Microbispora sp. ZYX-F-249: one gene and its partner. The protein of the gene in region 1 interacts with the protein of each later gene in a pairwise test. Links are inferred from orthologs where the notes say so. Each region holds a gene or a part of one and is shown on either strand. Other genes may lie near its edges.

Evidence for each region.
Region 2: the proteins of AAH991_RS36815 (region 1) and topA interact in binary tests that used the Escherichia coli proteins (3 or more experiments, as listed by UniProt). The link is inferred for Microbispora sp. ZYX-F-249 from one-to-one orthologs.

What each region holds. Positions count from the first base shown.
Region 1 is NZ_JBDJAW010000058.1:3,167-17,624, forward strand. What follows is about bases 645-3,480. They hold AAH991_RS36815 (IMPACT family protein), read left to right. Parts: upstream 645-1,670; coding sequence 1,671-2,291; downstream 2,292-3,480. Other genes in these bases: AAH991_RS36810 (dipeptidase), read right to left, coding at 645-1,538; AAH991_RS36820 (isochorismate synthase), read right to left, coding at 2,310-3,480. In the rest of the region: AAH991_RS36805 (M20 family metallopeptidase), read right to left, coding at 1-504; more of AAH991_RS36810, read right to left, coding at 501-644; more of AAH991_RS36820, read right to left, coding at 3,481-3,533; AAH991_RS36825 (GDSL-type esterase/lipase family protein), read left to right, coding at 3,705-4,523; AAH991_RS36830 (FadR/GntR family transcriptional regulator), read right to left, coding at 4,528-5,220; AAH991_RS36835 (2-isopropylmalate synthase), read left to right, coding at 5,489-7,141; AAH991_RS36840 (BtrH N-terminal domain-containing protein), read left to right, coding at 7,223-8,206; AAH991_RS36845 (CGNR zinc finger domain-containing protein), read right to left, coding at 8,221-8,793; AAH991_RS36850 (VOC family protein), read left to right, coding at 8,815-9,258; AAH991_RS36855 (response regulator), read right to left, coding at 9,263-9,868; AAH991_RS36860 (sensor histidine kinase), read right to left, coding at 9,865-10,989; AAH991_RS36865 (ABC transporter permease), read right to left, coding at 11,010-11,735; AAH991_RS36870 (ABC transporter ATP-binding protein), read right to left, coding at 11,735-12,631; AAH991_RS36875 (alpha/beta fold hydrolase), read right to left, coding at 12,739-13,473; AAH991_RS36880 (helix-turn-helix transcriptional regulator), read left to right, coding at 13,516-14,458.
Region 2 is NZ_JBDJAW010000001.1:70,897-85,766, reverse strand. What follows is about bases 4,872-8,119. They hold topA (type I DNA topoisomerase), read left to right. Parts: upstream 4,872-5,240; coding sequence 5,241-7,919; downstream 7,920-8,119. Other genes in these bases: AAH991_RS00355 (cellulose binding domain-containing protein), read right to left, coding at 7,980-8,119; AAH991_RS00365 (DUF5703 family protein), read right to left, coding at 4,872-4,978. Outside these bases: AAH991_RS00380 (M20/M25/M40 family metallo-hydrolase), read left to right, coding at 122-1,417; AAH991_RS00375 (hypothetical protein), read left to right, coding at 1,529-2,155; AAH991_RS00370 (chaplin family protein), read left to right, coding at 2,360-4,450; more of AAH991_RS00365, read right to left, coding at 4,787-4,871; more of AAH991_RS00355, read right to left, coding at 8,120-9,131; AAH991_RS00350 (metallophosphoesterase), read left to right, coding at 9,387-10,697; tmk (dTMP kinase), read left to right, coding at 10,849-12,918; AAH991_RS00340 (DNA polymerase III subunit delta'), read left to right, coding at 12,925-14,103; AAH991_RS00335 (SigE family RNA polymerase sigma factor), read left to right, coding at 14,189-14,701; AAH991_RS00330 (hypothetical protein), read left to right, coding at 14,698-14,870. UniProt on the Escherichia coli protein: Releases the supercoiling and torsional tension of DNA, which is introduced during the DNA replication and transcription, by transiently cleaving and rejoining one strand of the DNA duplex.

The DNA of each region.
Region 1 (14,458 bases):
TGCGGTCTTCAGGGCGCCGCCGTCGGCGCTCGCCTCCAGCACGAAGGCGGCGGCGAGGCCGCGCGCCGACTCCTCGACCAGGGCGCGGGAGGACGGCGACCCGAGCTCCTCGTCCCCGGTGACCAGCACGCACACGCCTTCGGGGGAGGGGAGCGCGGCCAGCGCGTGGAACATCTGCACCAGCCCGGCCTTCATGTCGAACACGCCGGGCCCCCGCGCGATCCCGCCGGCGACCGACCAGGGCCGCGAGCGCAGGGAGCCGATCGGCCAGACCGTGTCGTGGTGGCCGAGCAGCAGCACACGCGGCTCGCCGAAGCGCCACCGCAGGTGCGTCACGCCGTCGATCACGATCGTCTCCGGAGGCGCGCCGAGCAGGCGGCGCCCCTGCTCCGCGACCACGGCGGCGCTGCGGGCCACCGCCTCGTGATCGGCGGAGAACGACTCGCAGCAGACGAGTTCCTCCAGGTCCGCGAGCATGGCGGAGAGGTTCACCGCCGTCTTCACAGTGGCCTGCCCAGCTGAGCGCGGAACAGCCGCCGCACGTTGCCGCCGAGGATCTTCAGGATGTCGTCTTCCGCCAGCCCCCGCCGCAGCAGCGCCTCGGTGACCAGGGGCAGCCCGCGCGGCCCGTCCAGCCCGGGCAGGGCGGCTCCGGGGTCGATTCCCTCGAAGCCGAAGTCCTCGCAACACGGGGGAGTGACGTCGTGCAGCACCTCGCGGACGAAGTCGGGCCCCAGCCCCACGTGGTCGATCCCGGCGACCTCCGCGACGTGCACGATGTGCTCCACCAGCCGGTCCACGGTGTGGTCGGCCGGATCCTCGGCGAGGAAGACGGGGAAGAAGTTGACGCAGACGACCCCGCCGGTGGCGGCGACGCCGCGGATCTGGTCGTCGGTGAGGTTGCGGTGGTGGTCGCGCAGGGCCCGGGCGGAGGAGTGGGTCGCCATCACCGGGCGGGTGGCCAGCTCCAGGACGTGCTCGACCCCGCGTGCGCCCAGATGGGAGACGTCGAAGATCATGCCGAGCCGCTCCATCTCCCGTACGGCCGTCACCCCGGCGTGGGTGAGCCCGCCGCCGGTGGCGTCCTCACCGCTGCCGTCCGCCAGCGGCGTGCGCCCCCAGTGCGCGATCGAGGCGACCCGTACGCCGAGCCGGTGCAGGGTGGGCAGCAGTTCGACGGAGGAGTCCAGGCCGGGCATGCTCTCCATCGCCAGGACCAAGGCGATCACGCCGTCGTCGAGCGCCCGGTCGACCTGCGCGCCGTCCAGGCAGAGCCGTACGGCGTCCGCGTTGCCCTCGGCCAGCGTGTGCGCGCACTCGATCATCCGCAGGGTCTGGCGCAGCGCGCCCTCCGGCCGGTAGCGGTCGTCCACGAAGACCGGCAGCACCTGCAGGTCCACGCCGCCGTCCCGCAACTGGGGCAGCCACCGTTCGCGGAAGAAGCCCGCCCACCGGGCCGGCGGGCGTTCGGCGACGGCCATCAGCAGGTCGTTGTGCGTGTCCGCGACGACGGCGGTGTGATGAAGGTGGGCTGGCACCCCGCTGACGGTACGGCAGGGAAGGAGCGCGGCAATTCGTCCGATCCGACTAAAGAGGGTGACAAGCTTCGTGCATCAGGCCAAAGGCCTTACCTTACTTCGTAAAGGCGGGCGGCTGAATAAGCTGATCCCGTGGCAGCGCCGTACCGGACGATCAGGGACATCGTCGAGCACGAGATCGAGATCCGCCGTTCGCGCTTCATCTGCGCGCTCGCCCCGGCGGCCACGGAGGAGGCCGCGCGGGAGTTCGTGGCCGAGCGCAGGCGGCTCTACGCCGACGCGACCCACAACTGCTCGGCGTACGTCATCGGTCAGGGCGTCCGCAGGGCGGACGACGACGGGGAGCCGGGCGGCACGGCCGGCACGCCGATGCTGGAGATGCTCACCCGGCGCGGTTTCGCGGACGTGGCGGCCGTCGTCACCCGCTACTTCGGCGGGGTGCTCTTGGGTGCGGGCGGCCTGGCCCGCGCGTACGGCGGAGCGGTGGGGGAGACGCTCGACCGGGCGGGGGTGGTCGAGATGGTTCCCGCGACGGTCGTGACCGTGTCGGTCGGCCACGCCCAGGCCGGGAGGCTGGAAAGCGACCTGCGCGCCTCGCCGTACGTGCTGCGGGGTGTCGACTACGGCGCCCGGGTCGCCTTCGAGGTGGCGGTGGCCGAGGACCGGCTGCCCGTCTTCGAGGAGTGGATCGCGGCGGTCACCGCCGGGCGGGCCGAGACCGCGCTCGGCGGCACGGTCCACCTCGCCCGCTGAGCGGGCGACGCGGGGCCGTCACCCCTCCAGGGCGTACTGCATCACGCGGAGCTTGGCCTGCGCCTCGGCGAGCTCGGCGGCGGGGTCCGACCCGGCCATGATGCCGCAACCGGCGAACAGCCGGGCACGCCTGCCGGAGACGTACGCGCAGCGCAGCGCGATGCCCCACTCGCCGTCGCCGCGCGAGTCGATCCAGCCGACCGGCCCGGAGTAGCCCGCCCGGTCCATGCCCTCCAGTTCGCGGATGACCCGGAGCGCGGCGCCGGTGGGCGTCCCGCCGACCGCGGCCGTGGGGTGCATGGCGGCCACCACGTCGAGCACCGACGCGCCGTCGGACAGCCGTCCGGTGACCCGGCTGGCCAGGTGCTGGACGTTCGGCAGCACCAGCAGCTCGGGGCGGTCGGGCACGTCGAGCGCCGAGCAGAGGGGCGCGAGAGCCTCACGGACCGAGGCGACCGCGCAGGCGTGCTCGTGGCGGTCCTTCTGCGAGGCGTAGAGGGCGGCGCCGCGGGCGGCGTCGTCGGCGGGGTGGGCGCCGCGCGGCGTCGTGCCCGCGAGGACCAGCGACTCGACCGCCTGGCCGGTGTGCCTCACCAGCAGTTCCGGCGTCGCGCCGACGAGCCCGTCCACCGAGAACGTGTAGCACTCGGGGTAACGCTCGGCCAGCCGTTCCAGCAGCACGCGGGGGTCGATGTCCCGCTCCGCGACGGCTGTCAGATCGCGGGCGAGCACCACCTTGTCCAGCATGCCGTCCCTGATCCGCCGTACGGCTCGGGCGACCCGGTGCTCCCATTGCGGCGCCGACAGCGAGCCGTCGCCGTACCGGATACGGCCGGGCGCGGAAGGCGGGGTGACCAGGTCGAAGGCGTCGTCGCCGATCGTGGTGAGCCAGGCGCGGCCGTTCCGGCGGGCGAGCACCACGCGGGGGACGACCAGCACGGTCCCGTCGGCGTCGGCGTCGAAGGTGAAGGAGCCGAAGGCGACCGGTCCCGAGCCCGGCACGCCGACCTCGTCCTCGATGCGCGCTCCGGCGAACAGCGAGGAGAGCCAGCCGCGGGCCCAGTCGAACCGCCCGGGGCCCGGCGGCACCGCGGCCCGCGCCGCCTCTCCCCAGCCGACGAGTCCCTCGCCGTGCCTGATCCAGGCGTACGGCGCGGCGTCGGGCAGACGCGCCAGCAGATCGTCAGGGTCGCTCACCGCGACCGTGCGAACCACGAGGGGCCGGATAAGAGCGACACTCACCCGACTCACTCTACGCAGGATCTGAACATGTTCGACAAGAGGCCCCCCGTGCGATCGCGCTGCCCCTGTGTCAAGCCGCAATAGGAATCCGGTCATGGAAGGCTCGCCTTCCCTGGTGGCGATAGAGCGTACCTCCACGCGATCCCTACCTTTGATCTCCCGGAGGTGCCCATGATCAAGAAGATCACGCCGGTCCTGGTCGCGAGCGTCCTGCTCGTGCCGACCGGCGCCCACGCCCGTACGACGCCCGCCGTGATGGCGGCGCTGGGAGACTCGATCAGCGCGGGGTTCAACGCCTGCGGCTGGTACGTCGCCTGCACGTCCCGCTCGTGGTCGGCGGGGGACTTCCCGTCGGTGAACAGCCACTATCTGCGCCTGCTCGCCATGGGGAGCGGGATCAAGGGGCACAACCTGAACTTCGCCGTCCCGGGATCGACCAGCGCCGACCTGCGGGGGCAGGCGCGGCAGGCCGCCGAGGCCGGCGCGGGCTACGTCACCGTCCTCATCGGCGCGCAGGACGCCTGCGTGGGCTCCGAGAAGGAGATGACGCCCGTGGGAACGTTCCGGCGCAACATCGACGAGGCCTTCGACGTGCTGCGGCCCACCGGCGCGCGGATCTTCGTCGCGAGCGTTCCGGACGTCAAGCGCCTGTGGCGGGTGGGCAAGGACAACGGGTGGGCGCGCGTCTTCTGGGGGATCGGCCGCATCTGCCAGTCGATGCTGGCCAACCCGACGTCCACCGCCAAGAAGGACGAGGCCAGGCGCGACCGGGTGCGCGGGCGGGTGATGGACTACAACGAGCAGCTCAGGCAGGCGTGCGCGAGGTACGGCCCGGCCTGCCGCTACGACGGGGGAGCGGTCTTCTCCTATCCCTTCACCCTCAAGCAGGTGAGCGCGTGGGACTACTTCCACCCCAACGCCGACGGGCAGAAGGCCCTCGCCAAGATCACCTTTGATCCCCGGTTCTTCGCCGACGCCGTCGAACCCTGATCCGTCAGCGGGTGCGACGGAGACGGTCGAGGGTCTGCTCCAGCTCGTCCTGCAGCACGCGGCCCGCGCCGTCGGCGTCGCCGCGCTCGACGGCGCCGACGAACGCCGCATGGGAGTCGTCTCCCGGGTTCGGGTCGCCGGCCCGCAGGCCGAGCAGGTCGACCAGGGCGACCAGCCCCTCCCGCAGACGGGGGACGAACTCGGCGAACAGGTCGGTCAGCACCGGGTTGTGCGCGGCGGCGACGACGGCCGCGTGCAGGGCGATGTCGGCGTCGACGAAGGCGGCGTCGCCGTCTCGCGCGGCGGCCCGCCTGGCCTCCAGCGCCGCGTGCAGCGCCGCCACGTCCTCCGGCGTACGGCGCCGCGCCGCCAGCCGGGCGGCCTGCACCTCGACCAGCATGCGCACCTCGTAGACGTCGGCCACGGCGGCCCGGCGCAGGCGGGCCGCCCAGTCCTCGGCGGGCCTGTCGGAGATGACGAAGACCCCGGCGCCCTGACGCGCCTGGACCAGCCCGGCTCCGGCCAGCGCGCGCAGGGCCTCGCGGACGGTGGAGCGGCCCACGCCCAGGGTCTTGGCCAGGGTCGTCTCGCCGGGCAGCCGGGTGCCGACCGGCCAGCGGCCCTCCTCGATATGCGCACGCAGCCTCTCGACGGCCTGGTCGACGAGGGGACTGCGCCGGAGCGCGCCGAGGGTCATCGCATTTCACCTCTCAGGTTGTCTGAGGAGTTGTCGTGTGGTTACTCTACCGCCCATGACGCCGCTCGGCCTCCTTCTTCTCGGCCGCCGCGGCGGGGCCTGATCCGATGACCGGCACCCCGCCGCGGGGTGCCGTGCCGCCGGTCGCCCTCCCGACCGAAGGATCATCTCCGTGACCACCACCTCCACTGCCTTCCCGACGATCCGCACCCCGCGCGGCCCGGTGCCCGCCGGTGCTCCCGCCTGGAATCCCCAGCGGGGCAGCGCGATGCCGCACCACCGCTACCGGCCGGCCCACGAGCGGGTGGAGATCCCCGAGATCCACCGCGAGTGGCCGGGCCGCAGGATCGAGCGCCCCCCGCTGTGGGTGCCCGTCGACCTGCGCGACGGCAACCAGGCGCTGGCCGAGCCCATGGACACGCCACGCAAGCGGCGCATGTTCGACCTCCTCGTCGCGATGGGGTTCAAGGAGATCGAGGTCGGCTACCCGTCGTCGAGCCGGACCGACTTCGGCTTCGTCCGGCACCTGGCCGAAAGCGGCGTGGTGCCGGACGACGTGACCCCCGTGGTGTTCACGGCGGCCCGCCGCGACCTCATCGAGCAGACCTTCGCCTCGATCCAGGGCATGCCGCGGGCGGTGGTGCACCTGTACACCGCGACCGCGCCGGTCTGGCGGGACGTCGTGCTCGGGCAGGACCGGGCCGGGCTGCACGCGCTCATCCGGGAGGCCGCCGGTCACATCGGGCGGCTCGCCGACGCGATGCCGGGGACGGCGGTGCGTTTCGAGTTCTCGCCCGAGGTGTTCAACTGCACCGAGCCCGACTTCGTCCTGGAGGTCTGCAACGGCCTCACCCGGTTGTGGGACGCCTCGCCCGACCGGCCGGTGATCCACAACCTGCCCGCCACCGTCGAGATCGCCACGCCGAACCTGTACGCCGACCAGATCGAGTACATGCACCGCCACCTGGAACGGCGCGACGCCGTCATCCTCTCGGTCCATCCGCACAACGACAGGGGCACGGGGGTGGCCTGCGCGGAGCTCGCCGTACTGGCCGGGGCGCAGCGCGTCGAGGGCTGCCTGTTCGGCAACGGCGAGCGCACCGGGAACGTCGACCTCGTCACGCTCGCGCTCAACCTGTACGCCCAGGGGGTCGACCCGATGGTCGACTTCTCCGACATCGACGTGATCCGGCGGACCGTCGAGGAGTGCAACCGGTTGCCGGTCCACGTCCGCCATCCGTACGGCGGGGACCTCGTCTACACGGCCTTCTCCGGGACCCATCAGGACGCCATCAGCAAGGGGCTCGCCCACCACGAGCGTGCGGCGGCCGAGCGGGGCGTGCCGGTGGGGGAGGCGCCCTGGGCCGTGCCCTACCTGCCGATCGACCCGGCCGACGTCGGCCGGACGTACGAGGCGGTGATCCGGGTCAACAGCCAGTCGGGCAAGGGGGGCGTCGCCCACCTCCTCCGGGCGCACCACGGGCTCGACCTGCCCAAGGCGCTGCGTGCCGACTTCTCCCGCGTCGTCCAGGACGCGACGGACCGCAGCGGGCGGGAGGCCACGCCGAAGGACCTGCTCGAGCTGTTCCGCGCCGCGTACGCGGTGGAGGGCGGGCCGGTCACTCTGGCGTCGTGGACGGCGGACGGCGCTGGATTCCGCTGCGTCCTGCGCCGGAATGACGCGGCGTACGAGGCGAGCGGCGCCGCGCCGGCGGACGCCGTCACCGCCGCCCTGGCGGCGGCCGGGATCGCGGTGGAGGTGCTGGAACGGGACGGACACACGGTGGAGGGCGGCGCGGTCGCCTATGTCCGGTGCCGGGTCGCCGGCGCCTGCGTGTGGGGCGCGGGCGAGGACGCCGGCGCCGGGACGGCGTTCGCCCGGGCCGTGCTCGCCGCGGTCAACCGCGCCCTGGCCGGGTGAACCGGCGGCCGGCTGGACTCTCCCCCTGTGGGAGGTCGCATGCTCCTCCCGGCGGTTCCGGTCGGCACGAGGAGAGCGATCATGGCCATGGTGGAGGGCGTCGAGGCCCGCGGCACGCACCACTGCGAGACGACGGCGCTGGGAGTGCTGCTGCGGCATGAGGGACTCGACCTGTCCGAGCCCATGCTGTTCGGGCTGGGCTCGGGCCTGTCCTTCGTCTACTGGGACGGCAAGGGCATGCCGTTCCCATTCATCGGAGGCCGCGTCAAGCCCTTCGAGCTCACCAGGAACCTGGCCGCCCGGCTGGGACTGACGTTGACGACGCAGGAGACCACCTCACCCCGCAAGGCGTGGGAGAACGTGGCCGCCCCCATCGACGCGGGCCGGCCGGTCGGCCTCCAGCTCGACTGCTACCACCTGGACTATTTCCGCTCCAAGGTGCACTTCGGCGGTCATGTCGTCGCCATGTACGGCTACGACGAGCACGACGCCTACCTGGTGGACACCGATCAGCAGGGAGGGGCGGTGCGCACCAGCCGGGCGGCCTTGGCCATGGCACGGGCCGAACGCGGCCCGATGACCGCCAGGCACCGATCCTTCACCATCACCCTGCCCGCTCGCCCGCTGTCCTGGCAGGACCGAATCGTCCCCGCAATCAGGGACTGCGCCGACGCCTTCCTCGCCGCTCCCATCGCGAATCTGGGTTATCGCGGCATCGGCAAAGCCGGCAGGCAGGTGCCCGGATGGCTGCGACGCGCCGGCGAGCCGCGGCGGGACCTGCCGCAGGCCGCCCTCCTCATGGAGCAGGGCGGCACCGGCGGCGCCCTGTTCCGCGTCCTCTATCGGGACTTCCTCGACGAGTGCACCCGGCTGATCGACGACGACGACCTGCGCGCCGGTCACCGGCTGTACGCCGAGGCCGCCGTTCTGTGGGCGCGGGTGTCCAGCCTGATCGCGAAGGCGGGGGAGACCGGCGACGCGGGGCACCTCGAGGAGGCCGGCGTGATCCTCCACGATCTTGCGCGCATCGAGGAGGAGGCGATGCAGGCGCTGCGCCGGCTGTAGGGCGGACCACCGCGTCAACCCTCACGCGAGCGGTGCGCGCGGACCTTGTGGCGGTTGCCGCACCGCTCCATCGAGCACCAGCGCCTGCTGCCCGGGCGTGAGGTGTCGACGAAGACGAGGGCGCAGTTGTCTCCCGCGCACTCCCGCACCCGGTGCGCGTACGGGCCGGTGAACAGCTCGACGGCGTCCCTCGCGACGGTCGCGACCACTTGGGCCCCGGTCGCGGGGACGGCCCAGGACCTCAGCCCGCCGGCCGTCATCACGGGCGTCAGCGGGGGCGCCGACGCCGCCTCGTTGACCGCGTCCACGTCCGCCTGCCTCGGCGTGCGTCCGTGCGCGCGGTCGCCGGCGAGGCCCCACAGGGCGGTGCGCAGGACCTTGGCGCGGAGGAGGTCCTTCGCCGTCGCGTCCACCCGCTCCAGGCCGAGCCGGGACGCGGCGGCCCACCGGGCGAGGTCGTCCGGCTCGTGCAGCGTCTCGTAGTGGGCGTAGACCCCCACGCCGCCGCTCACGAGGAACTCCAGGCAGAGGGCGCCCGGGTCGAACCGGAAGGAGGCTCCGTCGCGCGGATGTAGCGTCAGGCTCATGTAACCACTATAAAGGGTTACATGACTCTCGAATGGAAGCTCGTCATCGACTGCGTCGACCCGCACGCGCAGGCGGCGTTCTGGGCACAGGCCCTGGGTTACGAGGTGGAGGACAACAGCGCGCTGGTCGGCCGGCTCCTGGACGCCGGCGTGCTGGGGGAGGCGGAGGTGACCCCCGACCGTACGGCCTTCCGGACGCTGCGGGCCGTGCGGCACCCGGACGACCCGTTCGACCCGCACAGCGGCACCGGCCTCGGCCGCCGGATCCTCTTCCAGGCGGTTCCCGAGCCGAAGGCGGGCAAGAACCGCCTGCACATCGACCTGCACGCGGGCCCCGAGCGCAGGGACGCCGAGGTGGACCGGCTCAAGGGGCTCGGCGCGACCGTGCTGCGGACCGTGCAGGAGCCGGGGACCCACCACGTCACCATGGCCGACCCCGAGGGCAACGAGTTCGACGTGCAGTGAATCCCTACAGCCAGCCGTTGTGGCGCGCCAGCCGGGCGGCCTCGATGCGGTTCCTGGTGCCGGTCTTGCCGATGGCCGACGACAGGTAGTTGCGGACGGTGCTCTCCGACAGGTGGAGGCGGGCGGCGATGTCGGAGATCGTCGAGCCGTCGGCCGCCGCGGCCAGGACGTCGCGCTCCCTGTCGGTCAACGGACTCGGGCCGGTGCTCAGCGCCGCCGCGGCGAGAGCGGGATCGATGACCCGCTCGCCGCGCAGGACCCGGCGGACGGCGTCGGCGAGCTCCTCGACCGGCCCGTCCTTGACCAGGAACCCCCGGGCCCCGGCCTCCATCGCGCGGCGCAGGTAGCCGGGCCGCCCGAACGTCGTGAGGATGAGCACGGCGCAGCCGGGCAGGTGTTCGCGCAGGTCGGCGGCGGTCTCCAGGCCGCCGCGGCCCGGCATCTCGATGTCGAGCAGGGCCACGTCGGGCCGGGTCCGCAGCGCGGCGTCCACCACCTCGTCGCCGTGGCCGACCTGGGCGACGACCTCGATGTCCTCCTCCAGGCCGAGGAGCAGGGCCAGCGCGCCGCGCATCATGCCCTGGTCCTCGGCCAGCAGCACCCGGATCACTCGCCGTCCTCCTCCGCGTACGGCACCGTCACGCGGAGGAGGAAGCCCCCGTCCGGCGGCGCCGTCGTCTCCAGCGCGCCGCCCACGGCCTTCACCCGCTCGCGCAGGCCGGTCAGGCCGTTGCCCTCGCCGTACGGCTTCGCGGGCGGGCCGTCGTCGCGGATCTCCAGCACGAGGTGCCCGCGGTCCTCGCCCAGGCCGATCGCGCAGGCCGCCGCGCGGCTGTGCCGTACGACGTTGGTCACGCCCTCGCGCACGGCCCAGCCGAGCAGGGCGTCGGTCTCGGGAGCGGGGCGTACGGAGGCCACGCGGACGGTCGCCTCGACGCCGGCGTCCGCGAGGGCGGCGCGTGCGGAGTCGAGCTCGGCGGTGAGCCCTCTGCCGCGATAACCGGTGACGGCGGCCCGCACCTCGGTCAGCGCCTGCCGTCCGATCCGCTCGATGTCGGCCGCCTGCCCGGCCGCCTCGTCCGCGTCCACCCGCGCCAGCCGGCGTACGGCCTCGGCCTTGACGACCATCACCGAGAGCGTGTGGCCGAGCAGGTCGTGCAGGTCGCGGGAGAAGCGCAGCCGCTCCTCGGACACGGCGGCCCGGGCCAGTTCCTCCCGGGTGGCCTTGAGCTCGTGGATGGCCGCCCACAGCCGGATGATGATCGCCGGGATGATGCCCGCGGTGAACGTCCCCCAGACCAGCGCGAGCATGCCGCTCAGGTCGGCGCCGGCCCGTACGGCGACGGCCAGAGCGGCGGCGCACTCGGCGAACAGCACGACCGGCAGGACCTTGCCGCCGATGGTGGTCCCGGTGGCCACGGCCAGCATGGTGACGAGATAGAGCCAGTTGCTCCCGAACCAGGCCGCCGACGCGAGGACCACCGCCGCGAGCAGTCCCAGCGCCGGCAGGGCGCGCCGCCGGTCGGCGAAGGCGAAGCGCGTGGTGGCCACGTAGAGCCCGGCGGCGGCCAGCGCGGCCGGCCAGGCCAGCCACAGCGGCTGGGAGCGGCCGTGCGCGATTTCCCACACGGGCGCCGCCGTCACGGCGGCCCACATGTACATGCCCCTGGCGTCGGGGCCGCGCTCGCCCTCCCGCAGCGGGTCGAGCCAGGTGCCGCGTTCTGTCGTCATCGGGAACGTCACAATAGCGGTCAGGCCCGGCGACCGGCGCGCCGATAACCGTGCACCGCGTAGACGCCGAAGACGAGCAGCCAGGCCGACAGGATCGCGACCTGGCGGACGGTGGGCACGTCGCCGAACGCGACCCGCCAGGACAACCCGGCGTAGCTGTTCGACGGGGTCCACTCGGCGACCGCGCGCAGCCAGGACGGGAAGTTCGCGACCGGCACCCACAGGCCGCCGAGGACGGCCAGCGTCAGCATGGTCGCGATGTTGGCCATCGCGGCCGACTGGCCCGACAGCCGGTAGCCGTTGCCGAGGCCGAGCAGGGAGAACGGCACGGTCCCCGCCCACAGGAGAACGACGATCGCCAGCCACCGCTGCGGCGCGAGCGTGACGTGGTTGACCAGCACGCCGGCCAGCAGCACGGCCGCGATGCTCGGCACGACGCCGGCGATCCCGGTGACGACCTTCCCGGCCACGACCTGGGCGGGGGTCAGCGGGGTGAGCCGCAACCGGCGCAGCCATCCCGCCGCGCGGTCCTCGGCGATGCCGCTGCCGTTGTTGAACGCGCCGCCGAGCGCGCCGTACGCCGCCATGCCGACCATCGTGTAGATCGCGGCGTCGTGCCGGTCGCCGGGGGCCAGGCCGAGGTTGGTGAAGAGGAGGTACATGACGACCGGCATGGCGATCCCGAAGATCACGTAGCCGCCGTCGCGCATGGTCCTGAGCAGTTCGAGCCGTACGTATCCCCACATCACGCGTTCTCCTTCGCGGTGAGGGCGACGAAGGCGTCCTCCAGGTCCGCCGGCACGACCTCCAGCTCGCGGACGGCGCCCGCGCGGGCGAGGGCCATGACGGTGGCGTCGGAGTCCGCGCTGCGCAGATGGACCCGGCCGCCCCTGGTCTCCATGTGGCGCACGCCCGGCAGGGCCGCGAGCCAGGCGGACTCGCCGTGGGCCGTCACGCTCACCGTGGTCAGCGCCGCCGCCCGCTTGATCTCCGCGCTGGTGCCGTCGGCGATCACGCGGCCGTGGCCGAGCACGACGACGCGGTCGGCGTGCTCGTCGGCCTCGTCCAGATAGTGCGTGGAGAACAGGATCGTCTTGCCGCGGCTGGCCAGCCCGCGCATGCCGTCCCAGAACTCGCGCCTGGCCTCCACGTCCAGCGCGGCGGTGGGCTCGTCGAGGACGATCAGGTCGGGATCGCCGCACACGGCCGTCGCGAACCGCACGCGCTGCGCCTGCCCGCCCGACAGCCGGTCCACCCGGCGGTCGCGCAGCTCGCCGATCCGCGCGAGCGCGAGCACCCGGTCGAGGGGGAGGGGAGCGGCATAGGTTCCGGCCACGAAGGCCAGCAATTCGCGGACCGTCACCCGCGGGACGAGGCCGCCCTCCTGCGGCATCGCGCCGACCAGGCCCCGCCGTACGGCCTGCTCGGGGTCGAGCCCGAACAGCGCGGCCCGCCCGGAGTCGGGTGGCAGCAGCCCGAGCAGCAGCGCGATGGTGGTCGACTTGCCCGCGCCGTTGGGGCCGAGCAGTGCCACGGTCTGGCCGCGGGGGACGGCGAGCGTGAGCCCGTCCACGGCCCGTACGGGGCCGAAGTGCTTGGTCGCCGAGGTCAGGGACACGGCGTCGGGGGTGTTGGTGGTCACGGGGACGACGGTAGGCGGGCGCCGCCGGCCCGAGTAGATCGATCGGTACGGCCCCGGGCGGGACAAATGTCCCACCCGGAAATCTACATCGTAAAGGCGCTGGCTTGTTATGAAACCTGTGCCAGAACCGCCGCCAGGTCCGCCGGACGGGACAGCATCGGCCAATGACCGGTCGGCAGCTCACGCAGCTCCCACTCCGGCCCGCCGAGGGACGCGAAGAACGGATGCCCGGCCGCGATCAGCTCCTTGACCTGCGCGAGCGGGAACGAGCAGCTCACGAGCGTCTTCGGCAGCGCGGCGAACGCGGCGGCGTCCGCGCCGAGAGCGAGGGGCTGGGTGATCGTGCCGAGCGGCTGGCCGGTGGCCCGGGAGGCCATCAGCGCCCGCTCCCGCTCGCCCAGCCCGTCGAGGCTCGCGCCCGACTCCTCCAGTTCGTCCCAGGAGAGCAGGGGATAGCGCCAGCCGTCCTCGACGCGCTTCTCGACGAACTCCCGCCCCGTGAGGTCGATCTGGGCCATGCCGTCCGGCACCGGGCCGCTCTCGACGTACACGACCCGGCTCACGCGGCCGGCCGCGCGGGCGGCCGCTCCGGTGACCGCGGCGCCGCTGCCGCTGTGCCCGACGAGCACGACGTCGTGCAGGTCCTCAGCCTCGATCAGGCCGGTGATGTCGCGGATGTGGGTGTCCAGATCCAGGGCGGGGGAGGCGAGGTGGGCGCGGTCGGCCAGGCCGGTGAGGGTCAGGGGATATGCCTCGTGACCCGTTTCGCGGAGTGCGGCGGCCACGTCCCGCCACGCCCACGCGCCGAGCCAGAATCCGGGAACCAGTGCGTAAGTCGTCATGCGTCGACGCTAGAGCCGAATCAGGGCAGAATCGGTCCTGATATGTCGACCAATCGCGTTCTCGCCTTCCTGGAGTTGCTGCAGGCCCGGCCCGGGCTCACCGGTCCCGAGCTCGCCGAGCGCTTGGAGGTGGACGTGCGCAGCGTGCGCCGCTACGTGCGCAGGCTGGAGGACCTCGGCATCCCCGTGCAGGCCGAGCGGGGGCGGTACGGCGGCTACCGGCTGATGCCGGGATACCGGCTGCCGCCGCTCATGCTGACCGGCGACGAGGCCGTCGCCGTGGTGCTCGGGCTGCTCGCGGGCCGCCGGGCGGGCCTGACGGTGGGCGAGGGGGCGGCCGAGAGCGCGCTCGCGAAGATCCGGCGCGTGCTGCCCGACGCCCTGCGCGGCAGGGTCGGCGCGGTCGAGGACATGGTCGGCCTGACCTCCCGGTCCGCCCGATCCGCCGCGGCCGCCAGGCCGAGCGGGGCGACGCTGCTGACGCTCGCCGATGCCGCCCGCCGTCGTCGCCGCGTACGGCTGACCTACCGGTCGTACCGGTGCGAAAGCAGCGAGCGGACGGTCGATCCCTACGGGCTGGTGTTCCACTCGGGCCGGTGGTACCTGACCGGCCACGACCACCGCAGGGGCGAGGTGCGGACGTTCCGGCTCGACCGGATGGGCCAGGTCGCGGCGACGGAGGAGGAGTTTCCCGCGCCGGGGGAGTTCGACCCGGTCGCCCACGTGATGGAGTCGCTGGCGGGCGTTCCGTACCGGTATGAGATCGAGGTCGTGCTGGCCACGACCATGGAGGAGGCGCGGCGGCGGATCCCGCCGACGGTGGCCGCGCTCGCCCCCGTGGACGGCGGCGTCCGGATGACCGGCCGCGCCGAACGCCTGGACGGAATGGCGCAGGTGCTGGCCGGCCTCGGCGTGCCGTTCACCGTGGTGGCGCCGCCGGAACTACGCGAGGAGGTGCGCGCCCTCGCCCGCCGCCTGCATGAGT
Region 2 (14,870 bases), on another replicon or contig:
CGGCTCGCGGCGGCCCGGGGGTGAACGTCACGCCCGTACGGCGGCAGGATGGAGGCGCGAGCCGTACGACGTGAAAGGGCGGGCCGGACCTCGGACGGATCCGCCGGCAGGAGGAGGCGCAATGACCCCACGCTACGGGGAGGACGAGGTCGCCGAGCTGTGCCGCGACCTGATCCGCATCGACTCGGTCAACGCGGGGGACAACGCGGGGCCGGGAGAACGTGAGGCCGCGGAGTACGTGGCAGGGAAGCTGTCGGAGGTCGGCCTGGAGCCGCGCATCCTCGAATCGGACCCCGGGCGGGCGAACGTGGTCGCCCGGGTGGAGGGCGCCGACCCGAGCAGGGACGCCCTGGTCCTCCACGGCCATCTGGACGTCGTGCCGTTCGACGCCGCCGACTGGACCCATCACCCGCTGAGCGGCGAGATCGCCGACGGGTGCGTCTGGGGCCGCGGCGCGGTCGACATGAAGGACATGGACGCGATGATCCTCGCCGTGATGCGGCAGCGGCTGAGCGAGGGGCGCAGGCCGCCCAGGGACGTCGTGCTCGTCTTCACCGCGGACGAGGAGGCCGGGGGGCACTACGGCGCCCAGTGGCTGGCCGAGCGGCACCCGGACGTCTTCGAGGGCTGCACCGAGGCCGTCGGCGAGGTCGGCGGCTTCAGCGTGACCACCGAGAAGGGCCGGCTGTACCTGATCGAGGCGGCGGAGAAGGGCATCGCCTGGATGCGCCTGACCGCCAAGGGCAGGGCCGGGCACGGCTCGATGCTCAACGACGACAACGCCGTGACCGAGCTCGCCGAGGCGGTCGGCAGGATCGGCCGGCACAAGTGGCCGGTGCGGCTCACGCCCACCGTGCAGGCGTTCTTCGAGGAGGTCTTCGGCACGGAGATCAAGGCGGAGGACGCGGAGGCGGCGGTGGCCACCCTCGGGCCGCTGGCCCGGATGATCGGCGCGACTCTCCGCAACACGACCAACCCGACCATGCTGCAGGCCGGGTACAAGGCGAACGTCATCCCCCAGATCGCGAGCGCGCACGTGGACGGCAGATTCCTGCCGGGTTACGAGGACGAGTTCTTCCAGACCGTGGACGAGCTGCTCGGGCCGAACGTGACCCGGGAGTTCGTCTATCACGACGTGGCGGTCGAGACCCCCTTCAAGGGCCCGCTGGTCAAGGCGATGGCGGACGCGCTGCACGAGGAGGACCCGGGCTCGCGGGCCGTTCCGTACACGCTGAGCGGCGGCACCGACCTCAAGGCGTTCAGCCGCCTCGGCATCAGCGGCTACGGCTTCGCGCCGCTGCGGCTTCCCGAAGACTTGGACTTCTCCGGGATGTTCCATGGCGTCGACGAGCGGGTTCCGGTCGATTCGCTCCGCTTTGGCGTCAGGGTCCTTGACCGTTTCCTCGATTACTGCTGAGAAAGCTCTTGCGATCACGTGCCGTGCCGCTACAGTAACTCTCCGTTGGGGGTTGGATCCGCTCCGGGTTGACCCGGCGGGCTGTTCGACTCAGCGGTTTGGGGAGGTCGCGTGACGCGCACGTCGCAGGAGCAGTGGGGGGCCGGCAGGCCCGCCGCCGCTCCCGGCGTGCGCGTCACGTCTCCCGGCTCCGTCGAGCGGGGCCGGATGGCGCGGTTCGCGGCCGGTTCCCGTCTGGGCCGCCTGTTGGTCATCGGCGGGCTGATCGCCGCCGGATGGCTGCTCGGCGTGATCTTCGGCGTCTTCGGCACGGCGACGTCCGTGGCCGGGGCCGCACCCTCACATGATGTCGCCGGGTCGGTTCTCCCCGACCGTCTCACAGGTCCGGACCTCGGGCTGACGTCCTCACCGGGCGCGGCCGGGTCCCATGGGGAGAGCACCGACGGTTTCCCCACGGCGGCAAACGACGTCTCGGTGAACGCCGAGGCGATGGCGGGGCGCACGGTCGACGGGCTCACGAGCCAGTCGAAGCCTCTGCTCCCGCCGCCCTCCACCGCGGATCACGCGCCCGCAGACCAGGGCCTGGTCCCGCAGTCGAGCGGTGGAAACATCCTGTTCGGGGATGTCGCGCGGGACGTGTTCGAACCGCGCTTCACCAAGCTGCCCGCCCCTCTGGCGGCGGTTGTTCCCCCGGTGGTCCGCACAGCGGCGGACGACCCGTCTTTCTCTCCTGACTGATCCCGCCTTCGTGCCGGTCCCCGTCGTACGGCGACCGGTGCCATCGCCTGCCCTCGCTCGTGGTGCCCGGGCGGCAGGCTCCCGCGGGTGACGCGGAATCTCCCATCCTCGTGACCGTCCACGGCTCCGCTGTGCTCATACAGCCTGGACATGCGTCGCGAGCTGTCAGGTAACCCCCTAGAAGAACCACTAGGAGCATCCATCATGCGAACGTGGGCGAAGGGCTCGGCTTCCGCGGCGTTTCTGGCCGCCGGCGTCATGGCCCTTGGCAGCGGTACGGCTTTCGCCGACACCGACGGCAGCCATTCCGTGCTCGGCGGCAACCAGGTCGACATCCCGGTGACCCTGCCGATCGACATCAGCGGCAACGCGGTGGCGGTCGTCGGCGAGTCCCGGGCCTCCTCCCTGGGCGGCGCGGCCGTGCAGGGCGCGGGCGTGGGCGCCGGGCAGAACAAGACCTCCGGAGCGGGCAGCATCCTCGGCGGCAACCAGGTGGTCGCGCCGATCAACGCCCCGGTCAACGCCTGCGGCAACGCGGTGTCGGTCATCGGGCGGTCCGACGCGAGCTGCCGCGGCGGCGCGGCGGTCAAGGGCTCGGGACAGCGCGCGAGCGCGGGCGGCAACCGCACCAGCGGCGTGCACAGCATCGGGGGCGGCAACCAGGTCGTCGCGCCGGTCACGGCGCCGATCAACCTGTGCGGCAACTCGATCGCCGTGTTCGGCGACGCCACCGCCGGATGCCGCGGCGGTGCCTTCGTCGGCGGCGGCCGTGACGGCGTCCGCGCCGGCGGCAACCGCACCAGCGGCCGTGGCTCGATCCTGGGCGGCAACCAGGTGGTCGTCCCGATCACCGCGCCGATCAACGTCTGCGGCAACTCCGTCGCGGTCATCGGCGAGGCGTTCTCGGGCTGCCACGGCGGCTCGTCCGTGGGCGGCTCCGGCGGCCACGGGGGTCACGGTCACGGCGGTCACGGTGGCCACGGCGGGTACGGCGGTCACCACGGGGGCGGTCACACGCACCGCCCCGGCTCGACGGGACACGACAACGACGGCCGCTTCTCGGTGGGCAGCGGCACCCAGGTGGTCACGCCCATCGTCACGCCGGCCGACGTCTGCGGCAACGGCTCGGGCAACTGCCAGGGCGGTTCCAAGCCCGGTCACGGCGGCAAGGGCGGCTACGGCGGTCACGGCGGCCACGGGCACGGAGGTCACGGGCACGGCGGGCACGGCGGCTGGTCCGGCGGCGGTGCGGGCGGCAACGTCACCAGTGGGGTGCACAGCGTCGGCGGCGGCAACCAGGTGGTCGCGCCGATCACCGTGCCGATCAACGTCTGCGGCAACGCCGTCGCGATCGTCGGCGACGCCTTCGCGGGCTGCCGCGGCGGCGCGACCGTGGTCGGCGGCTGGAACAAGCACGGCGGCCGGGGGGCCGGCGGCAACGTCACGTCCGGTCGTGGCTCGATCCTCGGCGGCAACCAGGTGGTCGCCCCGATCACTGCCCCCGTCAACGTCTGCGGCAACGCGGTGTCGGTCATCGGCCGGTCCCAGGCGGGCTGCCGGGGCGGCGCCTCGGTTCTCGGCGGCGGGGTCGGCGCGGGCGGCAACATCACCTCCGGCAAGCACGGGATCCTCGCGGGCAACCAGATCGTCGCCCCGATCACCGCGCCGATCAACGTCTGCGGCAACTCGGTCGCCGTGCTCGGCGACGCCGCCGCGGGGTGCCTGGGCGGCGCCCAGGTGGGCGGCGGCTGGAAGCACCACGGCTACCCGCAGCACAAGGCCGCCCGTGGCGCGGTCATGCCCGCCATGCCGGGCGCGTCGGTGCTGTCCGGCAAGCACACGGTGCAGCCGATGAGCGCCGCCGCCGCTCCCTCCGCTCCGGTCATCGGCGACCTGCCGAACATGCTCGGCCTGCCGGAGACGCCGAGCCTGCCCGGCGCCCCCGCGAAGAAGGGGAACAAGGGCGGCAGCACCCCGGCGGCCGTCTCCAAGGCCGGCGGCGCGCTCGGCGACGCGACCCGTACGCTGCCCACCCAGCAGACGCTGGAGGACGCGACCGCCTCGCTGCCCGTCGCCGACACGGCGCGCAGCCTCCCGACCGGCGACCTGAGCAAGAGCACCGGCGTGCTGCCGCTGGGCGAGCTGAGCAGCCTCAAGCTGATGAGCGCCGAGCAGCCCGTCGGCCTGACCGGGATGAACCCGGCCTCGTTCCTCGCTCTGGCCCTCGGCGCCATGTTCGCCGCTTCGGCGAGCCTGTTCGCCGTCACCCGCCGCTTCCGGTTCGGCCGCAAGTAGCCGTACGGCCGCGCGTGTCAGCGTGGGAACCCCTCCGGCGGCGACGGCCGCACGGATGTGACCCGGCGGCGCGCGGCTGACGGAGGCGAGGGATATCACTCGCCCGCGCCAGGGAGTGTTCGACAGATGCTCCCGGCGCGGGCGACCAGGACGCCTTCCCACCGCCAGTGGATGGAGGCACGAACGCTTTGCCCGTTCCGGGGGCGCGGCCCGGGACGGGCAAAGCTCATTTGCCGAGTAATCTTCACAAGACGGGTCGGCGCACGTTCGATGCGCGCGCCGACGGACCGGGAACGGCAAAGCCCTTTTGACCGTGCGCGTCCGCGTCCCGGCGGCTCACATGGTCCTGGCGGCCCGTATGATCTTCCGACGCAGCCGGACGCGTCTGCTGCCGTCGGGATAAAGGCGTAGCCGCTCCAGTTCCCAGTCTCCGTGCTCGGCATGCTCGGTGAGCATCTGCCTCGCCACCTCACGAGGGGTGTCCCGGGGGAGATACAGGTCCAGGTAGGAGTAGTCGAGCACAGCCATTGGTCTCCGGGGCGTGCTAGGGAACTCGTTGGGCTCTATTCTGCGTCTCCGTGGATAACAGCGCCAGGCGGGTTACATTCCCGGACATAACCGGGTAGCCCGAGGGGGAGGAACGTGCGGCGGCAGGTACCTTCAAAGCGGCGCCTCCTCGGCGCCCCAAGGGGGTAATCGCCTCCGGCCCGGACGACGAGGGTGTCATGAGCCGGGAGCACGAAGCCCGGCAGCACGGGGAATGACAGCGGACAGCGAGGTAGGAAGCAGCGTGCCAGCCAACAACGGCAACGCCGGCGGAACCCGCCTGGTGATCGTGGAATCGCCCGCGAAGGCGAAGACGATCGCCGGGTACCTCGGGCGCGGCTACATCGTCGAATCGAGCATCGGCCACATCCGTGATCTTCCGGAGAAGGCCGATGACATCCCGGAGAAGTACAAGAGCGAGGCCTGGGCCCGCCTCGGGGTGAACGTCGACCACGAGTTCGAGCCGCTCTATGTCGTGAACCCGGACAAGAAATCGCAGGTGTCCAAGCTCAAGCAGCTTCTCAAGGAGGCCGACGAGCTCTACCTCGCCACCGACGAGGACCGGGAGGGCGAGGCCATCGCCTGGCACCTGCGCGAGGTGCTCAAGCCCAAGATCCCGGTGCACCGCATGGTGTTCCACGAGATCACCCCGCACGCGATCAGGGACGCGGTCTCCAACCCTCGCGACCTCAACCTCCGCCTCGTCGACGCCCAGGAGACCCGGCGCATCCTCGACCGCCTCTACGGCTACGAGGTCAGCCCGGTCCTGTGGAAGAAGGTCAAGCCGCGGCTTTCCGCCGGCCGTGTCCAGTCGGTCGCGACCCGGCTGGTCGTGGAGCGCGAGCGGGAGCGGCTGGCGTTCACCGCCGCCAACTACTGGGACCTGCAGGCGCTGTTCGACACCGGCCGCGCCGGCGACGACCCCCGGACGTTCTCCGCCACCCTCACCGGTGTGGACGGCAGGCGCGTGGCCCAGGGCCGCGACTTCGCCTCCACCGGCAGGCTGAAGGGCTCCGACGTCCTCCACCTCGACGAGGCCGCCGCGAGGGCCCTCGCCGGCCGCCTCGAGGGTGTGTCCTACGCGGTGCGGTCGGTCGAGCGCAAGCCGTACACGCGCAAGCCGTACGCGCCGTTCCGGACGACCACCCTGCAGCAGGAGGCGAGCCGCAAGCTGGGCTTCTCCGCCAAGTACACGATGCAGGTGGCCCAGCGGCTGTACGAGAACGGCTACATCACCTACATGCGTACCGACAGCATCACGCTGTCGGAGACCGCCGTCGCCGCCGCCCGCGGCCAGGCGATCAAGCTGTACGGCTCGGCGTACGTGCCGGACAAGCCGCGCGTCTACACCAGCAAGGTGAAGAACGCCCAGGAGGCGCACGAGGCGATCCGGCCCTCCGGCGAGGAGTTCCGCACGCCGGGCGAGACCGGACTGTCCGGGGACATGTTCCGGCTGTACGAGCTGATCTGGCAGCGTACGGTCGCCTCCCAGATGAAGGACGCCGTCGGCGAGTCGGTGTCGGTCAAGGTCGGCGGCACGTCCAGCGCCGGCGAGAACGTCGAGTTCAGCGCCACCGGCCGGACGATCACCTTCCACGGCTTCCTCAAGGCGTACGTCGAGGGCGCGGACGACCCCTCGACCGACCGGGACGACTCGGAGAAGCGCCTGCCCACGCTGGCCGAGGGCGACCGGCTCACGGCGGCCGAGCTGACCGCGCTGGGGCACTCGACCAAGCCGCCCGCGCGCTACACCGAGGCGTCGCTGGTCAAGGAGCTGGAGGACCGCGAGATCGGGCGGCCTTCGACGTACGCGTCGATCATCGGAACGATCCTCGACCGGGGCTACGTGTTCAAGAAGGGCACCGCCCTGGTGCCGTCGTTCCTCGCGTTCGCCGTGGTCAACCTGCTCGAACAGCACTTCGGCAACCTGGTCGACTACGACTTCACCGCCGACATGGAGAAGGTCCTCGACGACATCGCCAACGACCGCGCCGAGCGGGTGCCCGAGCTGCGCAGGTTCTATTTCGGCGGCGGGGACGGCGACGAGGGCCTGAAGGAGATGGTCACCGACCTCGGGGAGATCGACGCCAAGGAGATCAGCTCGTTCCCGATCAAGGGGACGGACATCGTGATCAGGGTCGGCCGTTACGGGCCGTACCTCGACCGCGACGGCGCCCGGGTGAACATCCCCGAGGACATGGCCCCCGACGAGCTGACCGCCGAGAAGGCCGAGGAGCTGTTCTCGCGCCCGAGCGGCGACCGCGAGCTGGGCGTCGACCCGGCGACCGGCCGGACGATCGTGGCCAAGGACGGCCGGTTCGGCCCGTACGTCACCGAGGTCCTGCCCGAGGAGCCCGCGCCCGCGGAGGGCAAGAAGCGGACGAAGAAGGCGGACGTCCCCAAGCCACGGACCAGCTCGCTGTTCAAGACGATGTCGCTGGACACGATCACGCTGGACCAGGCGCTCAAGCTGCTCCAGCTGCCCAGGGTCGTCGGCGAGATCGACGGCGAGGAGGTCACCGCGCAGAACGGCCGGTTCGGGCCCTACATCAAGAAGGGGACCGACTCGCGCTCGCTCGCCTCCGAGGAGGACCTGCTCACGGTCACGATCGAGCAGGCCAAGGAGCTGTTCGCGCAGCCGAAGGCGCGCGGACGCGGCCGTGCCGCCGCCGCTCCGCCGCTGCGCGAGCTGGGCGAGGACCCGAACTCCAAGAAGCCGATCGTGGTGAAGGAGGGCCGCTTCGGCCCGTACGTCACCGACGGCGAGACCAACGCGTCCCTGCGCAAGGGCGACACGGTCGAGGACATCACGCTGGAGCGGGCGGCGGAGCTGCTGGCCGAGCGGCGGGAGCGGGCGCCCGCTCCCAAGCGCACGACCCGCGCCAGGACGACCGCCGCGAAGAAGCCCGCCACGAAGTCGTGATCGACGGCCCCGGGCGGCGGCCGACGGCCGCCGCCCGGGCGCTGTCCGCGCGTGCGCAGGTCAGGCCGTGGTGCATGTCGTGCCGTTGAGCGTGAAAGCGCTCGGCGGGGCGGAGACGCCGGTGTGGGAGGCGTTGAAGCCGATGCGCGTGGACGCGCCGGGGGCGAGGGTGGCGTTCCAGGGCAGGCTGGTGGCCGTGACCGTGCTCCCCGGGGCCTGGCTCCAGTCGGCCGACCAGCCCTGGACGATGCGCTCACCCGCGGACGGGAAGGCGAACCGCAGCGTCCAGCCCGAAATCGGCGTGGCGCCCGTGTTCCTGATCACCACATCGGCCGTGAGGCCCGTGCTCCACGCCGACTGGCTGTAGCCGACCTCGCAGGAGGCAGCGGGAGTCACCGAGGGGCTCGCTGGGGGTCTCGGCGACGGGCTGTAGGTGGGGAACCCCTGCTGGGCCACAGTGGTGATCGGGTCGGACGGCAGGCTGAGGTTGCCGGCCGCGTCCCTGGCCACCACCACGTAGGTGTACTTCTGGCCCGTCACCAGGTTGCCCTCCATGAAGTAGGGGGAGGACGTGGCGCCGGCCCGCACCCAGCCGGTCTCGGTCAGCCGGAAGACGACGTAACCGGTCACGCCGACGTCGTCGGTCGACGCCGACCAGCAGAACCCCGTGCCGGGGAAGTCGGCCACGCAGCCGTCGTGCAGCCCGGTGGGTTTGCCGGGCGGGGTGGTGTCTCCGGTGACCGGGCTCGGGCTGACCACCATGCCGGTCACCGCCTGCGCGTTGATCAGCGCCGTCGGCGGGCTGGTGTGGCCGTCGGCGTCCTTGGCCACGATGTAGAACGTGTAGGTCCGGCCGTACGCCAGGCCGCCCATCACGACGGTGGTGCCGGTGGTCGACGTCGCCTTGACGAAGCCGTCGGCCGTGAGCCGGTAGACCTCGTAGCCGGTGACGCCGACGTCGTCGGTGGACGCGCTCCAGCACAGGCCGACGTATCCCTCGGTGGTGCCCGCCGGCACCGGCGGCGGGCACAGCCGCACGTTCGGCGGCGTGGCCGGCACAGCCGGATCGCCGTTCGGCGACGGGCTCACGCTGGTCCGCGGGGTGGGGGAGGGCGTGGCGTCCAGCGCTGCGGCGGGCGTGCCGTGGAGCGCGATCGCCGCGACGGCCACCCCTCCTGCGGCCATCCAGGCCAGATGCCGGGGACTTCTCATGTGTCACCTCGTGTCGTCCGCCCCCGGAGATCTGCCGGAGGCATCGTCTCCAGGACGCTTCCGCCGCGATCGTCCGCCCGTTCTCCGCGGGGGGCAAAGATCACCGGTGGTGGTACGGCATGAGGCCGACTCGACGGTGAAAATTTCAGCGGGCGCTGATTCCCGCCGTCGCACCCGGAAACGCGGCTTCCGGTGTGAGCTCGTAGCATCGTCGTCGGCCGGCCCTTGATCGCCAGCCGGTCGAGGGGAGATCTCGTGGGGTTCGTGGGCATGATCCTGACGGCCGTGGTCGTCGTGCACTTCTACCTGTGGCGGCGGCTGGTCAGGGCGTCGACGACGCCGGGATCGCGTTCGCGCCGGGTGCTGACGTGGGTGCTCGTGGCCCTGGCGGCCCTGATGGTGGTGACCTTCGTCGGCAGCCGGTCCGCCGGTATGGACGTCGAGCGCGTCGTGGCCTGGCCCGGCTATCTCTGGCTGGCCATGATGTTCTACCTGTTCGTGTTCGGGCTGGTCATGGAGGTGCCCCGGGCGGTCGCGACGTTCCTCGTGTCCAGGCGCCGCCGTACGACGGCCCTGGCCGAGGGGGCCGAGGGGGAGGCTGCGCCGGTGGACGAGGCGGTCCTCGCCGGTGCGGCAGCCCAGGGAGGTTCCACCGCGCCCGGCACGCCCATGACCGGCAGGCCGGAGCCGGAAGGGACCGCGGCAGACGTGCCGGCGATCGACCGGCGGCTGTTCATCTCCCGTACGGCCTCCGCGGTCGTGGCCGCGGGTGCGCTCGCGACCGTGGGCTACGGCGTGACCCGCGCCCTCGGCGACCCGGTGATCGAGCGGGTGCCGGTCCGCCTGTCCCGGCTCGACCCCCGGATGAGCGGCCTGCGCATCGCGGTCGTCAGCGACATCCACCTCGGCCCGCTGACCGGCCGGGGCCACACCGAGCGGATCGTCCGGATGATCAACGGTCTGGAGGCCGACGCCGTGACGATCGTGGGTGACCTGGTGGACGGCACGGTCGCCGAGCTGGGCCGTCTCGCCACGCCTCTGAGGTCCCTCGAATCCCGTTACGGCGCGTATTTCGTGACCGGCAACCACGAGTACTACACCGCGGGAGGCCCTCTGGAATGGATCGAGGAGCTGCGCTCGCTGGGCGTCCGGCCGCTGCGCAACGAGCGGGTCGAGATCCGTCACGCGGGAGCCGTGCTCGACCTCGCGGGGGTCAACGACCTGAACGGCGTGCCGTCGGGCGACGGCCCGGACTTCGACCGGGCCCTCGGAGGCCGCGACGCGAACCGGCCCGTCGTGCTCCTGGCCCACCAGCCCGTCCAGGTCACGCAGGCCGCCGCCCACGGCGTCGACCTTCAGCTGTCCGGGCACACCCACGGCGGTCAGATGGCTCCGTTCAACCTGCTGGTGACGCTGCAGCAGCCCGTGGTGGCGGGGCTGGCGAGCGTGCCGCGCACGGGCGGCGGCGACACCCAGGTCTACGTCACGCGCGGCGCGGGCTTCTGGGGGCCGCCGGTGCGGGTCGGCGCGCCACCCGAGATCACCCTCGTCGAGCTGCGGGCCTGACCGCACCCCCGGAACGGGGAATCGGGCAGAACATTGCCGCCATCTCGACAGCGAGGACGAGGCGGACGTAATACCCTCAGGCGACGAGCAGGCCCCGGTGGCCCGTTCGTCCGTCTCCCAAGCCCAGCGAGCACCTGGATACGCTGACATCATGAGCATCCCTGGCCGTGCCGCCGCCGCGCGACGCAAGCAGCCGCACGTGCTGGCGAACGCGCCGTTCCGCCGGCTCTGGACGGCGATGGCGACGTGCAGCCTCGGTGACTGGCTCAACATCATCGCGCTGACCGCCCTGGCCGGTAACCTCACCGCCGGATCCGGCTTCCAGGCCCAGAGCCTCGCGATCGGCGGCGTCTTCGTCGCCAAGATGCTGCCCGCGATCCTGCTCGGCCCGCTCGCGGGCGCGGTGGCCGACCGGTTCGACCGCAGGCTGACGATGGTCCTCGCCGACCTCGCGAGGTTCGCGGTGGTGCTGTCGATCCCGCTGGTCGGCGCCTACCAGTGGGTGATCGTCGCGACGTTCCTGGTCGAGTGCGTGAATCTCTTCTGGGTGCCCGCCAAGGACGCCACCGTGCCCAACCTCGTGCCCAAGGAGCGGCTCGAGGAGGCCAACCAGCTCAACCTTCTCGTCACGTACGGCACGGCCCCCGTGGCCGCGGCGCTGTTCGCGATCGTGTCGGCCGTGGTGACGACGATCTCGGCGGCCGTCCCGTCGTTCACCGTCGCGGCCACCAGCGTGGCGCTGTACGCCAACGCGCTGGCCTACCTGGCCTCCGCCGCGATGGTCTTCACGCTGCGGGCCATCCCGAAGAACCACGTCAGGCACGTGACCGCGCCGTCGGTGCTCCGGCAGATCACCGAGGGCTGGCGGTTCGCCGGCGGCAACCGGATCGTGCGCGGCCTGATCATCGGCATGCTCGGCGCCTTCGCCGCCGGAGGCGCGGTCGTCGGTGTGGCCAAGGCCTACGTGCAGGCCATGGGCGGCGGCGACGCGGGGTACGGCGCGGTGTTCTGCGCCGTCTTCCTCGGCATGGCGTTCGGCATGTTCTTCGGCCTGCGGCTGCTGAAGGGGCTGTCCAGGCGGCGGCTGTTCGGGCTGTCGATCGTGCTCGCGGGGCTGACGCTGGCCGCCGTCGCGCTCATCCAGAACCTCGTGGTCGTCGTCGTGCTGACCGTGGTGCTGGGCGCCTGCGCAGGCATCGCCTGGATCATCGGCTACACGGTGATCGGCCTGGAGGTCGAGGACGGGCTGCGCGGCCGTACGTTCTCCTTCCTGCAGTCGCTGGCCCGGGTGGTGCTGCTGCTGGTCGTGGCGCTGGCCTCCACCCTCGCGGCGCTGTTCGGCGCGCACGTCGTCCGGATCGCCGGGCTCAGCTACCGCTTCGACGGCACCAACCTCGTGTTGCTCCTGGGCGCGCTGCTCGCGATCGCCGTCGGGGTGGTCGCGCTGCGGCACATGGACGACCGTCCCGAGGTCCCCATCGGGGTCGACCTGCTGAACGCCCTGCGCGGGCGGCGGTTCGTCCAGGAGGAGGAGGCGCACCCCGAGCGCGGGCTGTTCATCGCCTTCGAGGGCGGCGAGGGCTCGGGCAAGACCACCCAGTCGCGGCTGCTCGCGATCTGGCTGCGCGACCAGGGCTTCGACGTCGTGCAGACCCGCGAGCCGGGCTCGACCAAGGTCGGCATGCGGTTGCGGGCGATCCTGCTCGACGCCGCCCACCAGGGCCTGTCTCCGCGGGCCGAGGCGATGCTGTACGCCGCGGACCGGGCCGAGCACGTGGAGAAGGTGATTAGGCCCGCGCTGCGGCGCGGCTCGACGGTGGTCTGCGACAGGTACGTCGACTCGTCGCTGGCCTACCAGGGCGCCGGGCGGTCGCTCGACCAGGAGGACGTCGCGAGGATCAACAGATGGGCGACGGGCGGGCTCGTCCCCGACCTCACCGTGCTCATCGACGTGCCGCCCGCGGTCGGGCTGCGGCGGATGGCCTCGCCGGCCGACCGCATCGAGGCCGAACCGCTCGAGTTCCACGAGCGGGTGCGGCGGGAGTTCCGGGCGCTGGCGGCCGCCGCCCCGGACCGCTACCTCGTGGTGGACGGCACGCTCGACCAGCGGGAGGTGACGCGCCTGATCCAGGACCGGGTGCGGGAGATCCTGCCCGACCCGGTGCCGCAGGAGGCCGAGGAGGCCACCGGCACGATGCCCGCCATCCGCGACTTCGGATAGCCGCGCATGACCGTTTTCAGGGATCTGATCGGGCAGGACCGGGCGATCGACGTCCTGGGGCGGGCCGCGTCGGCCGCCGCGGAGGTCGTCGCCGGGGGCCGCGGCGCGGGCATGACCCACGCCTGGCTGTTCACCGGGCCGCCGGGATCGGGGCGGTCCACGGCCGCCAAGGCGTTCGCGGCGTCGCTGCTCTGCGCTCAGCAGGGGTGCGGCCACTGCGACGCCTGCCACCAGGTCGAGGTCGGCTCGCACCCGGACGTCACGTTCGTACGGCCCGAGGGGCTGTCGTACAGCGTGCGGCAGACCCGCGAACTCGTGCTCAAGGCGGCGGGGGCGCCCACGCTCGGCCGGTGGCGGATCGTGCTGTTCGAGGACGCCGACCGGGTGACGGAGGCGGCGGCGAACGCGTTGCTGAAGGCCATCGAGGAGCCGCCGCCGCGGACCGTGTGGCTGCTGTGCGCGCCCTCCCCGGACGACATGATCATCACGATCCGCTCGCGCTGCCGGGTCGTGACGCTGCGCACGCCCTCCACGGAGGCGGTCGCGAACGTGCTGGTGACCCGGGACGGAGTCGCCCACGACGTGGCGCTCGACGCCGCTCGGGCGGCCCAGGGGGACATCGGCCGGGCGCGGCGGCTCGCGCTGGACGAGGAGGTGCGGCGCCGCCGCGACGACGTGCTGTCGATCCCCCGGTCGCTGACCGGCGTGGCGGAGTGCATCACCGCCGCCGAGCGGCTGGTGAAGACCTCCACCGAGGACGCAGACGCGGCCACGACCGCGCTCAACGAGACCGAGACCGCCGAGCTGCGCAAGGTCTACGGTGAGGGCTCCTCGGGCAAGGGGCTCAACAAGGGCCTCGTGCGGGGCGGCGCGGGAGCCCTCAAGGAGCTCGAGACCATGCAGAAGTCCCGGGCCACCCGCATCAAGCGCGACTCCCTCGACCTCGCGCTGCTCGAACTCGTGGCGTTCTACCGCGACGTGCTGGCCGTGCAGTTCGGGGCCCCGGTCGAGCTCGCCAACGAGGACCGCAGGCACGAGGTGGAGACCATCGCCCGCGCGTCCACTCCCGAGCAGACGCTCCGCCGTACGGACGCGATCATGAAGTGCCGGGAGCGGCTGGCGGCCAACGTGAACCCGCAGATCGCGGTCGAGGCCATGACCCTCGCCCTCCGCTCGCCCGCGTAGGACGCAGGCAACCCCGGCGGGCGTACGGCGTCTCTGGTACATGAAGGCCGAAACGCTCGATCTCGATCAGCAACCCGGGGGGCCCGTGCCCGTCCCGCCTCTGTCGGCGGGCGCCGACGACACGATCAGCGGTCTCTACGCCGAGCACGCCCTCGGCCTCACCCGGCTGGCCCTGATCATGGTCGGCGACCGGGAGAGCGCCGAAGACGTGGTGCAGGAGGCCTTCCTCGGTCTGCACCGGCGCTTCGACGGCCTGCGTGACCGGGACAAGGCGCTCGTCTACGTGCGCGCCGCGGTGCTCAACAACGCCCGCACGGTGCTGCGCAGGCGACGGCTGCCGTCCTGGTTCGCCGGCACGTACGACCCGCCCGTCTGGTCGGCGGAGTCCGCCGCGATCCTCGGCGCGGAGCGGCGGGAGGTCATGGAGGCCCTCCACCGCCTGCCCCGGCGCCAGCGGGAGGCCCTGGTCCTGCGCTACTACGCCGAGCTGTCCGAAGAGGAGACGGCACGGGTCATGAAGATCAGCCGGGGCACCGTCAAGTCCACCACCTCCCGGGCGCTCGACGCGCTCGGCCGCCTCCTGGGAGAGACCCGATGAACGACGTCATCCGCCGGTTGCAGGACGCCGCCCACGCGGTGGGGGAGACGGTCGACGCCGTCCCGCCGTTCGTCCCGGCGACCACCCCGGTCCGCCGCCGTACGCGCGTGGGCGCCGTGCGGGGCAGGACATGGCTGATGCCGCTCGCGGCGGCGGCCGCCGTGACGCT